3 regions of the Brevibacillus sp. BD137 genome follow, and region 3 is predicted to be linked to each of the others. Evidence: riboswitches for the same ligand, from Rfam matches in the RefSeq annotation. Region 3 holds a riboswitch; each other region holds the start of a gene.

Region 1 (4,154 bases), on a different contig from region 3:
TCAGTCAATCCGTACTGAAGAGCTTTTGCTCCTTTTTCAAATGCGCGGTTAAACGCTTCGCGCATCTCTGCGATTGGAAAAGAATCCTCTGCTGGCAGTCCACCTGCGAGCGAGAGCACTTGATTGCCTTGGGTCAGCTTCAAGATTTCCCGGACAGCCGAGGAGGATAGTGCTTCGACAGATTTTGAAAATGAGTACTCCATGTTCCGTTCCCCCTTGATTTTGCTTATCCTTGTTTTATCACTGTCAACAGCGTAAGTCCAATCTTTGCTAGCTATGAGCAGATAGGTTTTGACTATGTCGAGCGGTTGTTCAACCAATAGTCTTCACACACTGCATGCAAAAAACCCCTCTTCGTATGAAACGAAAAGGGGTTCATATGTATCGGCTTTATTTTCGCTAAGCAATACGGAACACACGTGGTTTCTCTGTTTGTGGAAGGAAAGAGAGGTCGACATGATTGGACGCTTCTTCCATACCGATATCGCTTGCCAATAGCAATGCCTCTTCCTGGAAGGTCGGCGTACAGCTACCTTCATTCAGCTCACAGAGTCGCTTCAATCGCTTCAGTCTCTCTGCTGACTTCTCTACTCTCATGCATTCGTTCGTCAGCTCACATACGTTGACGTGACGAGCATCAGCGATCATGCTGATATCATTCACATGGACAATCAGCCGTTTGCCTTCTTCCGTAACAAATCCGATCGAGCAAAAATGCGCACCTGACATTTCCAAACGAGTGAGAACAGCATTGGCGTAAACTTCTCCCGTCCGCAAGCGAATCTGGCCTGCTTCAATGGCTCCGCCGATTTTTCGCTCGTTGGCGATCACCGTATACATATCCGTGTAACCGTTAATCTGATAGCGCATGGTACCCTCCCGCTCTCGCTGAGACTAATTATCATTAACAACAATGACATCGTATAATGAAAATCATTATCTGTCAATAATGAGAATGATTTTTATTCTAGAAGAAAAAAGCCACACTCCATTTGTATGGTAGTGTGGCCAATTTGCCTCGCTTTTATTTTGTTTTCGTAAATAACCCTAACCGCTCAATCCGCTGAACCGCTTCCGCGAGACGCTCTTCATTGGATAACAAAGCCGCTCTCACATAGCCCTCACCTGTCGGGCCAAAGCCATTTCCTGGCGCTACGACGACATGCGCTTTTTCCAAAAGCAGGTCAGAGAACTCCTCAGATGTGAAGCCACTTGGAACAGGAAGCCAAGCAAAAAACGAACCTTGAGATGGCGGAGCCTGCCAGCCAATCCGATGCAGATTGGAGTACAAGGCATTGCGGCGGCTTTCGTAGACAGCGACGAGATCGCGGACGCACTGCTGCGAATCCGTCATCGCTTTGGCTGCCGCCATCTGTACTGCACCGAACAGACTGACGAAGTAATGGTCCTGAATGAGGTTAATCAGACGAACTAGCTCGCGATTACCTACCATGGCACCTACTCGCCAGCCTGCCATGTTGTACGTTTTGGACAAGGTATAAAATTCTACACCCACTTCTTTTGCACCCGGAACCTGCATGAAGCTTACCGGCTTTTTCCCGTCATAGCTGATCGCCCCGTAGGCGAAGTCGTGGCAGACGACGATTTCATGTTTTCGGGCAAAACGAATGGTTTCCTCATAGAACTCGAGTGGTGCGTTGACTGCTGTCGGATTGTTCGGATAGTTGAGAAACATCAGTTTCGCTCGATCCAAATCAGCTTGGGACAGCTGGCTGTAGTCTGGCAAGAAGTCATTTTCCGCCTTCAACGGCATCATGACCATCCGTCCGCCTACGACTGCAACCCCCGACCAATAATCCGGATAGCCTGGGTCTGGAACCAGTGCAACATCGCCTGCATTCATGAGTACTTGGCAAATCTCTACGAGTCCGGTTTTACTGCCGAACAAAATCGCTACTTCTTCCTCCGGATCGAGGTCCACATCAAATTCTTGCTTATACCAATGAGCTACTGCCTGCTTCAGTTCCACGCGTCCCTGAAAAGGCGGATATTTGTGATGGAGTGGTTGTGCCGCTTGCGCCTGTAATTCTTCAATAATATGCGGCGGTGTCGGCAAATCGGGATTGCCCTGCCCCAGGTTAATGACGTCATGGCCTTGCGCAATGACCTTGTTTACTTTTGCCACCAGGGTCGCAAAAAACTGGGTAGGGAGTCGATCAATCATATCGGCGGGTTGAATGCGCATCTTTCTTCCATTCCTTTCTTGGGCCAATACAGTAAAACCCCCTTTTTCCATACAGAAAAAGGGGGAGATCAGCTTGGTCACGTCCTTATCTGTCAGGAAAAAATCCTGCTGGAATTGGCACAGCATCTGTCCATCACATGGCACAGATCCGCTGCCGGGCTTCATAGGGCCAGTCCCTCCACCTCTCTGAATAAGTCAAACACACGGAATATACTGTTTTTTCGTCTATACCATACTACTTGAGCACGTAAACCGTGTCAAGATGCTTGATTCTGTACCGGCACGTGATGCCTTCTTTTGTGAAAAGAGGTGTGGAAGGCAAAGAATGCCACAGACAACAGACACAAGCCTGCCATCACGAACAATAGTCCCTGCGCGTGAATCGATTGGAAAATGAAGGCCCCGAGCAGTGGTCCGAGCATCCGCCCAGCTGATCCAGTCCCTGCAATCAGCCCTTGAATGAAGCCTTCTCGTCCCGCTGGCGTAAACTGTGCAGCAACTGCCGGCACCGCTGGCCACACCAGCATTTCGCCCAGCGTCATGATGAACATACCCGCTACAAAGCCTGCATAAGCCGTTGATTGCGACAAAATCAACATCGACAAGGCAAAAATATAGGCGCCCAAGAGCATTTGGGCTTTTAGCGTTCGGGCAAAACGTCGAATGACCCACGCAATCAATGGCTGACCAAACAAGATCAAGCCGCCGTTCAGCGTCCACAACAGACTGTATTGACGGAGGGAAATGCCCAAGGATTGCATATAGGTTGACAGCACCGTTGTCCATTGTACATAGACAATCCAGCTAATTAATAGCCCCCCGCATAATAGCAGTAATGCTCCCCATACCACCTTTGGCTCTTGCTGTGGTTGTCGCAGCACATCATCAGTTGCTTGCTCAGGCATGCTTTGTCCAGTCGTCGAGTTTTGGCATTGTTGTTCCACCATTTTTAACTGACGCGGCAAAATGAGCATGAACATGGCGAGGACGATCACTTGTGAAATAGCATTACCGAAAAACGTCCAGGCAAATGACACACTTGCCAAGAAGCCGCCCAACGCAGAACCGGCAGCTACCCCCACATTGAGGGTGACATAGATCAAATTGATTCCTTTACGTCCTCCGTCCGGCCACAAAACTACGGCCAATGCATTCATCACAGGAGAAAGTAATCCATAAAACAGTCCATTCAACAGAAGCAACACAACATAAATCGTAAAATCCTCCGTAACACCTAATCCGAGCGAAATTAGGATAACGCCGATGGAACCGACAATGATGGTGCGCATTTTGCCCCAGCGGTCAAACAGCATCCCGCCGACTATACTCCCGATCAAGAATGCGCCTTGGTTTAAAAGCAACAAGAAGCCGGCTACAGTCAGCGGCTTTCCGAGATGGTTGTGAATATAGATCGTGACCAGCGGCCAAATACATGCCATTCCGGTAGAAAAAATGACGGCAGCAATCGCCAATAAACGAATGCTGCTCGGATAAGATTCCCACTTTTGCCTCATGGCTTACTTCTCTCCCCGATGGAAATCGCCGCTTTTTCCGCCTGTTTTGGATTGCAGACTGGTCGGACCGATTATCATTTCTTTATCCATGGCTTTGCACATGTCATACACCGTCAAAGCCGCTACGCTTACAGCGGTCAATGCCTCCATCTCGACGCCTGTTTTCCCTGTCGTCTTCACGGTTCCTGTAATCGCAAGCGTCGTTTCGTCCTCAAAAGCAAATTGTATGTCGATGCCAGTCAATGGCAGCGGATGACACATCGGGATGATTTCCCACGTTTTTTTGGCAGCCATGACACCTGCTACCTGCGCTACGGCGAGTACATCGCCCTTTTCGATTCGACCTTCGCGGATTCGAGCGAGGGTTTCGGGTTTCATGCTGATTTGGCTCTCGGCTACAGCCACCCGTTTTGTGACGTCCTTCTCGGACACGT
Region 2 (4,154 bases), on a different contig from region 3:
CGTTAAATAAGGGAATGAGCAAGTAATGCATCGAAAACCTCCCGCACTTCATTGTCATTATTTTCTACGAATGATATTCCGAAAAGTCTTCAAAATACATGGCAAACCATTCGAAAAAGAGAGGGAATAGCAAGTGCAAACCGCTCGTCGCCTATTTCGCTATCGGAACATGATGCCCCTTCTCTCCACCGTCCTTTTCCTGCTCATCTTTCAGCCGTTCCCTACCTATGCCCAGCCTCCCTATGCAAAATGGGGCAGGCTCGCGATGCAGGAAACGATGAAGCGATATCCAAACGCTCAAATTGTGGACTACCTGCATGTCGGACGAAAACAAAAAACGCCCACCACGTCAGAAGAGACGTTTAAGCTCTTGCTTCAAGAAAGCAATCGCAGGTGGGCGTTACTCGTTCATATTGAATTCGTGAATCAAACAGAAGAGGTCGTAAACATCTTCTATGAGGAGACCCGCTAGTCAGCGAGCTGTACCATCTCTTTCATCATGACTTCCAGTTCCATGTTAGCTGCCATCCCGTACGCGCGACGCATGTTTCCCTCTCCATCCACAAGGAACATGCGAGCCGTGTGGGAATAAGAACCATCTGGCTCCTTAATGACCATCAGACCAAAATCCTTCGTTACTTTCTCTACAGCCTGAGCGTCCCCACGCAGGAACTTCCAGCCACTCTGATCTGCCTTGAACTTGGCTGCATAGTCCTGCAAGACTTCCGGCGTATCGTTATCAGGGTCAAAGGAAATGGAAACAAACTCCACTTTGTCTCCGAACAGTCCCTTTTCTTTCAACTGATCTTGCAGCTTGGCCATGTTGAACGTAGTCGCCGGACAAATATCCGGGCACTTGGTAAACATAAACTCTACCAGTCGTACCTTGCCAGCACTTGAATGAAATGTATAGGTTGTTCCGTCACTGTTGTCTAAGGTGAAGTCTGCGATCGGCTTCAATACCTCGATCTTCTCTTTTGTCATGTAATTATAACCAAATACTCCGACGATAGCTAAAATGATAATACCAGCTAACACAGGAAACCAATGTTTCTTCATTGCAGATTCCTGCTGCAATTGTGCTCCTTCACTCATCGGTTGCTTCCTCCCTGCTTGTCCCATGTGTGATGCCTCCTGATTACACACGGGAGGCATTCACACTGTTTCTATCTCGTTTATTGTTCCACTTCACCTGGCCATGCGAGCATGCCGCCAACCATATTCGCCACGTCATACCCTTGTGCACTCAAATACTCTGTAGCTGTATTGCTTCTGGCACCACTGCGGCAAACCATCACAATCGGAATGTTCTTATCCAGCTCATCGATACGATGTGGCAAAAAGCCAAGTGGGATCAGCTTTGCCTCTTTAATGTGACCTGCATTCCACTCATCCACTTCACGTACATCAATGACTTGCAGTTCCTCTTTGGCTTCCAGCTTTTCCAACAGCTCTTGTGGTGTCATTTCCTTTACTCCATGGCTCATCGCTATTTATCCTCCTATATGTACGATCAGATCAGTTGTAACCACCTCCATGATATCACACGCTTTTTTACTTTTCTAACGCGAGGAGCACTTGGCTTCACCCTGCATTGATGCTCCCTATTTTCTACCATTATCTCCTATTTCGCTGCGGCAGTAGCCACACGGGATGTGAACAGCTTGAGACAAAACCGTTACAAATTAATGGCATGAGTAAGCCACCTTCATTCATATATACATAAAAACCTCCCTGATAACTGTATATTCCACATTGACAGCACGGATTTATTTTCATACAATTACGACAACAATTATTTTCATCAAGAGCGGTGGAGGGACAGGCCCTACGAAGCCCGGCAACCAGCAGACTAGCTGCATGGTGCCAATTCCTGCAGAATCCAGTGATTCTGAGAGATGAACAAAAGCCCGTGTATGCTCGGAGCCTTCTTCTTCTCAGGAGAATGCTCCGTTTTTTTATTCGCTGATTCCCCATAGTAAAAGGAGAGATGGACATGTCCGATCAACAACAATGGAAGCCAGAAACACTTGCGGTACACGGTGGGCAGGAGGTTGACCCTGTAACAGGCTCACGTGCTGTTCCGATCTATCAGACAACCTCCTATGTTTTCCGCGATACGGAGCATGCAGCCAACCTGTTTGGCCTAAAAGAGTTTGGGAACATCTATACACGCATCATGAATCCCACACAAGATGTATTCGAGAAGCGTGTTGCTCTGCTCGAAGGTGGTGTTGGTGCACTCGCGACCGCATCCGGGCAGGCTGCCATTACATTCGCCATCTTAAATATTGCACATGCGGGTGACGAGATTGTCGCTTCCAGCAGCCTCTACGGCGGTACCTACAACCTGTTCGCCCACACTCTTCCCCGCCTCGGTATCAAGGTTCATTTTGCAGATCAATCCAATCCGGAAAATTTCCGGACCTATATCAATGAAAAGACAAAAGCCGTGTTTTGCGAGACAATCGGCAACCCGCGCATTGATGTCGCTGATATCGAGGCGATCGCCCGTATTGCTCACGAGAATGGTGTGCCCTTGATCGTGGACAACACTTTTGCGACTCCGATTTTGTGCCGTCCTTTTGAGCACGGGGCCGATATCGTCGTGCACTCCACCACCAAATTCATCGGCGGCCACGGAACAGCAATTGGCGGTATCATCGTAGACTCAGGAAAATTCGACTGGAACAACGGAAAATTCCCAGGTCTGACTACACCAGACCCTAGCTACCATGGCGTCGTCTATACAGAAGCAGTCGGTCCGCTTGCCTATATTATCAAGGCACGTGTCCAGCTCCAGCGCGATATCGGAGCAGCAGTCGCTCCGATTAACTCCTTCTTGTTCCTGCAAGGATTAGAAACTCTACATCTGCGCATCGAGCGGCATAGCCAGAACGCCTTGGCAGTAGCCCAGTTTCTCGCCAATCACTCTGCCGTAGAGTGGGTGAGTTATCCGGGATTGGAGTCAGACTCCCAGCGTGAATTGGCCCAAAAATATTTGCCAAAAGGTGCCGGCGCGATCCTGACCTTTGGCATTCGCGGTGGCGTTGAGGCAGGAAAAACACTAATCGAGTCAGTGAAGCTGTTCTCCCATCTCGCAAATGTCGGAGATTCCAAGTCACTTATCATTCATCCAGCGAGCACAACACATCAGCAGATGACAGAAGAGGAGCAGGCAGCAGCCGGAGTGACTCCGGGACTTATTCGCCTCTCCGTCGGTACAGAAGCCATCGACGATATCCTCTCTGATCTGGAGCAAGCACTACAGCGTGCGTTGCAATTATCCACGGTCGGCTAACCATATCTTTACAGAAAGAAGAATCACATGATCTCTTTGGATAGAGATTTGTGATTCTTCTTTTCCTTTTGTCATTTCGTTCGAAAAATATTGAATTTAGAATTCGTATTTTATAAAATACATAATTATGTACAAATTCTGGAAGGATGATCACATGAAGATTTTGAACATTGGCAGTGAACGAACAACCTATCGGGTCGAGCTCTCGTATTCTCCTTTATTCGAAGCTGCCTTGGGAATCGCTGCCGCTACCTACGACCAATTGCATCACACGATGGAGCACCCTCCTGCCTACTGGCGTCAACTGTTGGACGAGCTTTCACCTTCTGTACGGCAAGAGGTCGACTATGCGAAGGAACACAACACGTGGAAGACGCTTTTGCAACTACTCGATCTTTGCCCATTCGCTGATCTAAATTCCTTTCTCTCGTATGTCAGAGAGCTCTCAATCGAACAGCTCCGATACGAAGCCCTCCCTTACCTCGGTGAAAATAGGCAGGAGGCACGGCGGAAGGCTGCACAAGGAAGCAAGGATGATTGCGCCGCTTTGCAGGAAGCGTGCCGTGCGCACCTCTTTTTTGAATCGTATATCGGACATATTACTTCCGTTGATGGAGAAGTGCTGCGGAGTCATATTCTCCAGTTGATGGAAGGCTGGTATACCACTCACATTAAGCCCCGTGAGGAAGAAATCGTTCGCATGCTAGAACGGGATTGGTCGCAAAAGCAAAACAAGCTAGGAAAGCTAACCTCAGAAGCCCTGGTGGAGTATGCGACGGGATCGAGCTACCTTCCAGAGCCTGCCGTGACACGTGTACTGCTGATCCCACAAGCGATCTATCGCCCGTGGACC
Region 3 (4,154 bases):
CCGTATAGACGATGAGCGGCACAATGGCTCCTTCAATCCCAATCGATGTGCCCACGATCAACTCTGTAAAAGGAATGATTGCAACCATCAGGATAATAAAAGGCAACGAACGCACAATGTTGATGATCGTATTCAGGGTGTGATAAATGATTTTATTCGGAAAAAGGTGGTTAACCTGTGTGATGACCAACAAAATCCCGAGCGGAATCCCGATCAGTGTCGCAATGAACAACGAAAACCCAACCATGATAACGGTCTCTTGCAGGGATTGCCCGAATACCGGAATCATTTCAATCAAACGCTCCATTAGCTACGCACCTCCTCTGGGGACACAATATCTACGCGGTAGACGGATTCACGCAAGAAGCGAATGCCATCTTGAATGGGCTGGTCTTCACCAGAAATGTGCAAAAGCAAAATGCCAAGGGCTGTTCCCTTAATGGTCGTAATCGAGCCGTACAACAGATTGGTGCTAATCGGAAAGCGTGCGGACAAGGTACCTAGAACAGGATCGAGAGCGGCATCTCCGCGAAAAGCAACGCGAACAATTTTGGAAACGGGTCCGGATTCTTTTATCTTGGACAAAATCTCCTGTGGTACCTGATCGTCAAAAACTGTTTTGATAAAATTACGGGTCGTTTGCTCTTGCGGATTGCTGAACACATCCAGAACAGAGCCTTGCTCGATGACGACGCCGTTTTCCATGATGGCTACTTGGTCGCAGATTTTCTTGATGACCTGCATTTCATGGGTAATCAGCACGATGGTCAGGTTGAACTTTCGATTGATGTCGAGCAACAGCTCCAGAATGGATTCGGTTGTTTGCGGGTCGAGAGCGGAAGTCGCTTCGTCACAGAGCAGGATTTCCGGATCGGTGGCAAGTGCACGAGCGATGCCCACCCGTTGCTTTTGTCCACCGGATAGCTGAGAAGGATAAGCGTTTGCTTTATCAGACAAGCCAACCAATCCGAGAAGGTCTTCTACCTTGCGCTTTATGACATCTTTGGGGACGTGATTCATCCGCAAGATTTCCGCCACATTGTCAAAGACATTATAGGAAGAGAGCAGGTTGAAGTGTTGAAAAATAATCCCGATCTTTTTGCGAGCTTGCCGCAGCTCTTTTTCCTTGAGGGTCAGCATGTTCTGGCCATTGACGATCACAGAACCGCTGGTCGGCTTCTCCAACAGGTTGATGGTACGGAGCAGGGTACTTTTCCCCGCTCCGCTAAAGCCGATCACCCCGTAGATTTGCCCTTTTTCCACCTGCAGGGATACGCCCTTCAATGCTTCTACCTGCTTGTTTCCTACTTGATACGACTTATGAATATCGGTTAGCTGTATCATAACGAGTTCTCCTTGTTGTTCTTGATGTTCCTGGCGTCGATCTTACCAGGACGGCAGTACAGCTCCTTCAAAGCGTTCGTCGATGAATTTTTTCACTTCTTCCGAGCGGTAGATGTCCACCAGCTTTTTGACGGCTGGGTTGTCTTTGTTGGTTTCGTTGGCTGCCAAGATGTTTACGTACGGAGAGTCAGCCGTCTCAGCGAAGATCGCGTCTTTTTTCGGGGAGTAGCCAGCTTCCATCGCGAAGTTTGTGTTAATCGAAGCAACCTCTACGTTGCTCAGCGAGCGTGCCAGGAAAGCAGCCTCCAGCTCTTTGAATTGCAAATTTTTCGGATTTTCCACGATGTCCAGTGGTGTTGCGTTGTCGCCCACGCCATCCTTGAGCTTAATCAAGCCAGCTGCTTGATAGAGCAGCAAGGCGCGTGCTCGGTTGGTCGGGTCATTTTGAATGCCGACAACGCCGCCTGCCGGGATGTCCTCGACTTTTTTATGCTTGGTGGAGTACAGGCCCATCGGGTACGTCACGGTTTTTCCGACCTCGACGATCTTTGTTTTGTGATCTTGATTGAACTTCGCCAAGAACGGGATGGTTTGGAAGCTGTTTACATCGAGATTTCCTTTATCGAGAGCTTGGTTCGGCTGTACGTAATCGTTGAAAACGACGACTTCGACGTCGAGTCCTTTGCCTTTGGCGACTTCTTTTACTTTGTTAAGAATCTCTTCGTGTGGGCCGCCAGTGACACCCACTTTGAGTGAGGTTTGTTCAGCAGCAGTGCCGCCGTTAGCAGGCGCAGCTTCTTGTTTGCCCCCGCAAGCCGTTACGAGCGATGTAGCGAGCAGTAGTGTAGTGAGCAGTAGACCAGTTTTTTTCATGAAAATACCCCTTTTCTCTGGATGTAAGATGGAAAAGAAAAAAGCCTCTTCCGACAGAAGAGGCGAAAACTGCAAGTATGTAACCACACTGCAACAATACCTCTCTTATCTGTCGGAATAAATTCCGCTGGATTTGGCACCGTATCGTTTGCGATAGGTTGCCGAGGTGTCATAGGGCCAGTCCCTCAACCTCTCTTCATAAGAGAATGTGCTATGAAATTATCATTCCAAACATTGTTGTTAATTCTTATTTGGATAGTTGGATTATAACGACTGATTTTTTCGGTGTCAACAGTTTTTGCAAACGAATGACTTGGTGGAAAAATGTGAAATTGATCTAAATACGAATATTCTATTGAAGAATGAAAAAATCATATGTATAATGAGAGCGAATGAACCCGATGCCAGCTATCGCAGGTGATGACATGACTCTCGTGGACTCCAATGAAACTAGAAAAAAGCTGTCTGCCATCTATAATGAGATAGCAAAAGAGTTGTTCGGATTTGGAACGACTTTGCTCCGAGTCACGATTGAAAATCAGATGATTACGTTCCAAGCTAAGCATCGCCGCTCTCCGCGCTCACAAGCGTTGGAAGGAGAAGCACCGGCCCTCAAGCTCGAAGTCGATTTTCGCATGTCCCTTCTTTATAAGAAGAGACTGAGAGAACGACTGGAAGAAGAGATGGGGTTGCCGTTGGAAGCCGTGCTGAGGGACTATGATGCGCCTACGCAGTGGGCGATCACGAATGTTATTTTAGCTGAATCAGAACTGAATACCTGACGCAATCGTTCGGATTTTCTCTTTTGATCTATCTTAAGGGGAGACCGTAGACTTTGCGTAAAAACGGGTGTCACTTCTCTTTGTTTACGAAGAAAAGTGCTCTTGTTTAGAATGATACGTTCTAATCAAGGGTACTTTTCTTTTTATTGTATCACCATATTTTGTCATCAAATGAACCCAACTGGAGGAGAATTACGATGAAGAAATTACTTGCTGGAATCCTGTCTTTTTCTATGATGTCACTGGCTCTCGCTGGCTGTGGCAGCAATGATCAACCACAAGCGGGAGGAGCTGGCGGCGAAGCCAAGGGCGAGCCACAAAAGCTGGTTATCTCCACATGGGGCTTCTCCGAAGACTTTTTCCGCAAAGAAGTATATGAGCCGTTTGAAAAAGAACATAACGTGAAAATCGTGCTGGAAATCGGGAACAACGCAGAGCGTCTGAACAAGGTCCGCCAAGGAAGCTCCGATGTAGACTTGATCTACCTCTCTGACTACTATGCACAGCAAGGGATTGAGAGTGGCGCATTTGAAAAAATCGACCGCAGCCGCATCCCGAACCTGGATCAAATCTACGACATTGCCAAAGCACCACTGGGCGAGGAGTACGGTCCAGCTTACACGGTTGGTCAATTCGGGATTGCCTACAATCCAAAGATCGTAAAAACCGAGATCAAGGATTGGAAAGATCTGTGGAACCCAGAGCTGACAGGCAAGCTGACACTGCCAAGCATTACGTCCACAACTGGCCCGATGGTTCTCGACAGTGCTTCTGCGATCGCGGGCAGCAAGGAATTTAACGAGGATCAAGCCTTCGCGAAAATGAAAGAAGTCAACAAAAGTGTCGTGAAGTTCTACGATAAGACCTCCGAATACGTGAACATGTTTGGACAAGAAGAAATCGGCGTAGGACCGATCATGGAAATGTACTTCAAAGACATCAAAGCTGCTGTTCCAGAGGCTGTTTTCATACAACCTGCAAGCGGCGGATATGCGGTTATGAATACGGTTAACATCGTAAAAGGCTCGAAAAACAAAGCACTCGCAGAAGACTTCATCAACTATCAGCTGAGCAAGGAAGTTCAAGAGAAAACAGCAAAAGCGAAAATCGATTCCCCTGTAAACAAGACCGTTCAACTGACAGAAGAAGAAGCAA

The links. Region 3 has a riboswitch for S-adenosylmethionine ahead of ODZ53_RS08565 (MetQ/NlpA family ABC transporter substrate-binding protein). Riboswitches for the same ligand answer to the same signal wherever they lie in the genome.
Region 1: another riboswitch for S-adenosylmethionine. It lies ahead of ODZ53_RS23635 (pyridoxal phosphate-dependent aminotransferase); the one in region 3 lies ahead of ODZ53_RS08565 (MetQ/NlpA family ABC transporter substrate-binding protein).
Region 2: another riboswitch for S-adenosylmethionine. It lies ahead of ODZ53_RS24110 (homocysteine synthase); the one in region 3 lies ahead of ODZ53_RS08565 (MetQ/NlpA family ABC transporter substrate-binding protein).

What each region holds. Positions count from the first base shown of each region.
Region 1 is NZ_JAOTNO010000013.1:147,710-151,863, reverse strand. Features, by position in the region: gene ODZ53_RS23645 (aminotransferase-like domain-containing protein) at 1-203, opposite strand, end outside; gene ODZ53_RS23640 (hypothetical protein) at 400-870, opposite strand; gene ODZ53_RS23635 (pyridoxal phosphate-dependent aminotransferase) at 1,025-2,206, opposite strand; SAM riboswitch class I at 2,289-2,403, opposite strand; gene ODZ53_RS23630 (MFS transporter) at 2,464-3,720, opposite strand; gene moaC (cyclic pyranopterin monophosphate synthase MoaC) at 3,724-4,154, opposite strand, start outside.
Region 2 is NZ_JAOTNO010000014.1:72,226-76,379, forward strand. Features, by position in the region: gene ODZ53_RS24090 (hypothetical protein) at 1-31, opposite strand, end outside; gene ODZ53_RS24095 (YqzG/YhdC family protein) at 134-472, shown strand; gene ODZ53_RS24100 (SCO family protein) at 469-1,095, opposite strand; gene ODZ53_RS24105 (rhodanese-like domain-containing protein) at 1,176-1,487, opposite strand; SAM riboswitch class I at 1,799-1,905, shown strand; gene ODZ53_RS24110 (homocysteine synthase) at 1,997-3,301, shown strand; gene ODZ53_RS24115 (ArsR/SmtB family transcription factor) at 3,456-4,154, shown strand, end outside.
Region 3 is NZ_JAOTNO010000003.1:409,436-413,589, reverse strand. Features, by position in the region: gene ODZ53_RS08575 (methionine ABC transporter permease) at 1-307, opposite strand, end outside; gene ODZ53_RS08570 (methionine ABC transporter ATP-binding protein) at 307-1,344, opposite strand; gene ODZ53_RS08565 (MetQ/NlpA family ABC transporter substrate-binding protein) at 1,387-2,217, opposite strand; SAM riboswitch class I at 2,320-2,422, opposite strand; gene ODZ53_RS08560 (hypothetical protein) at 2,643-2,999, shown strand; gene ODZ53_RS08555 (ABC transporter substrate-binding protein) at 3,197-4,154, shown strand, end outside.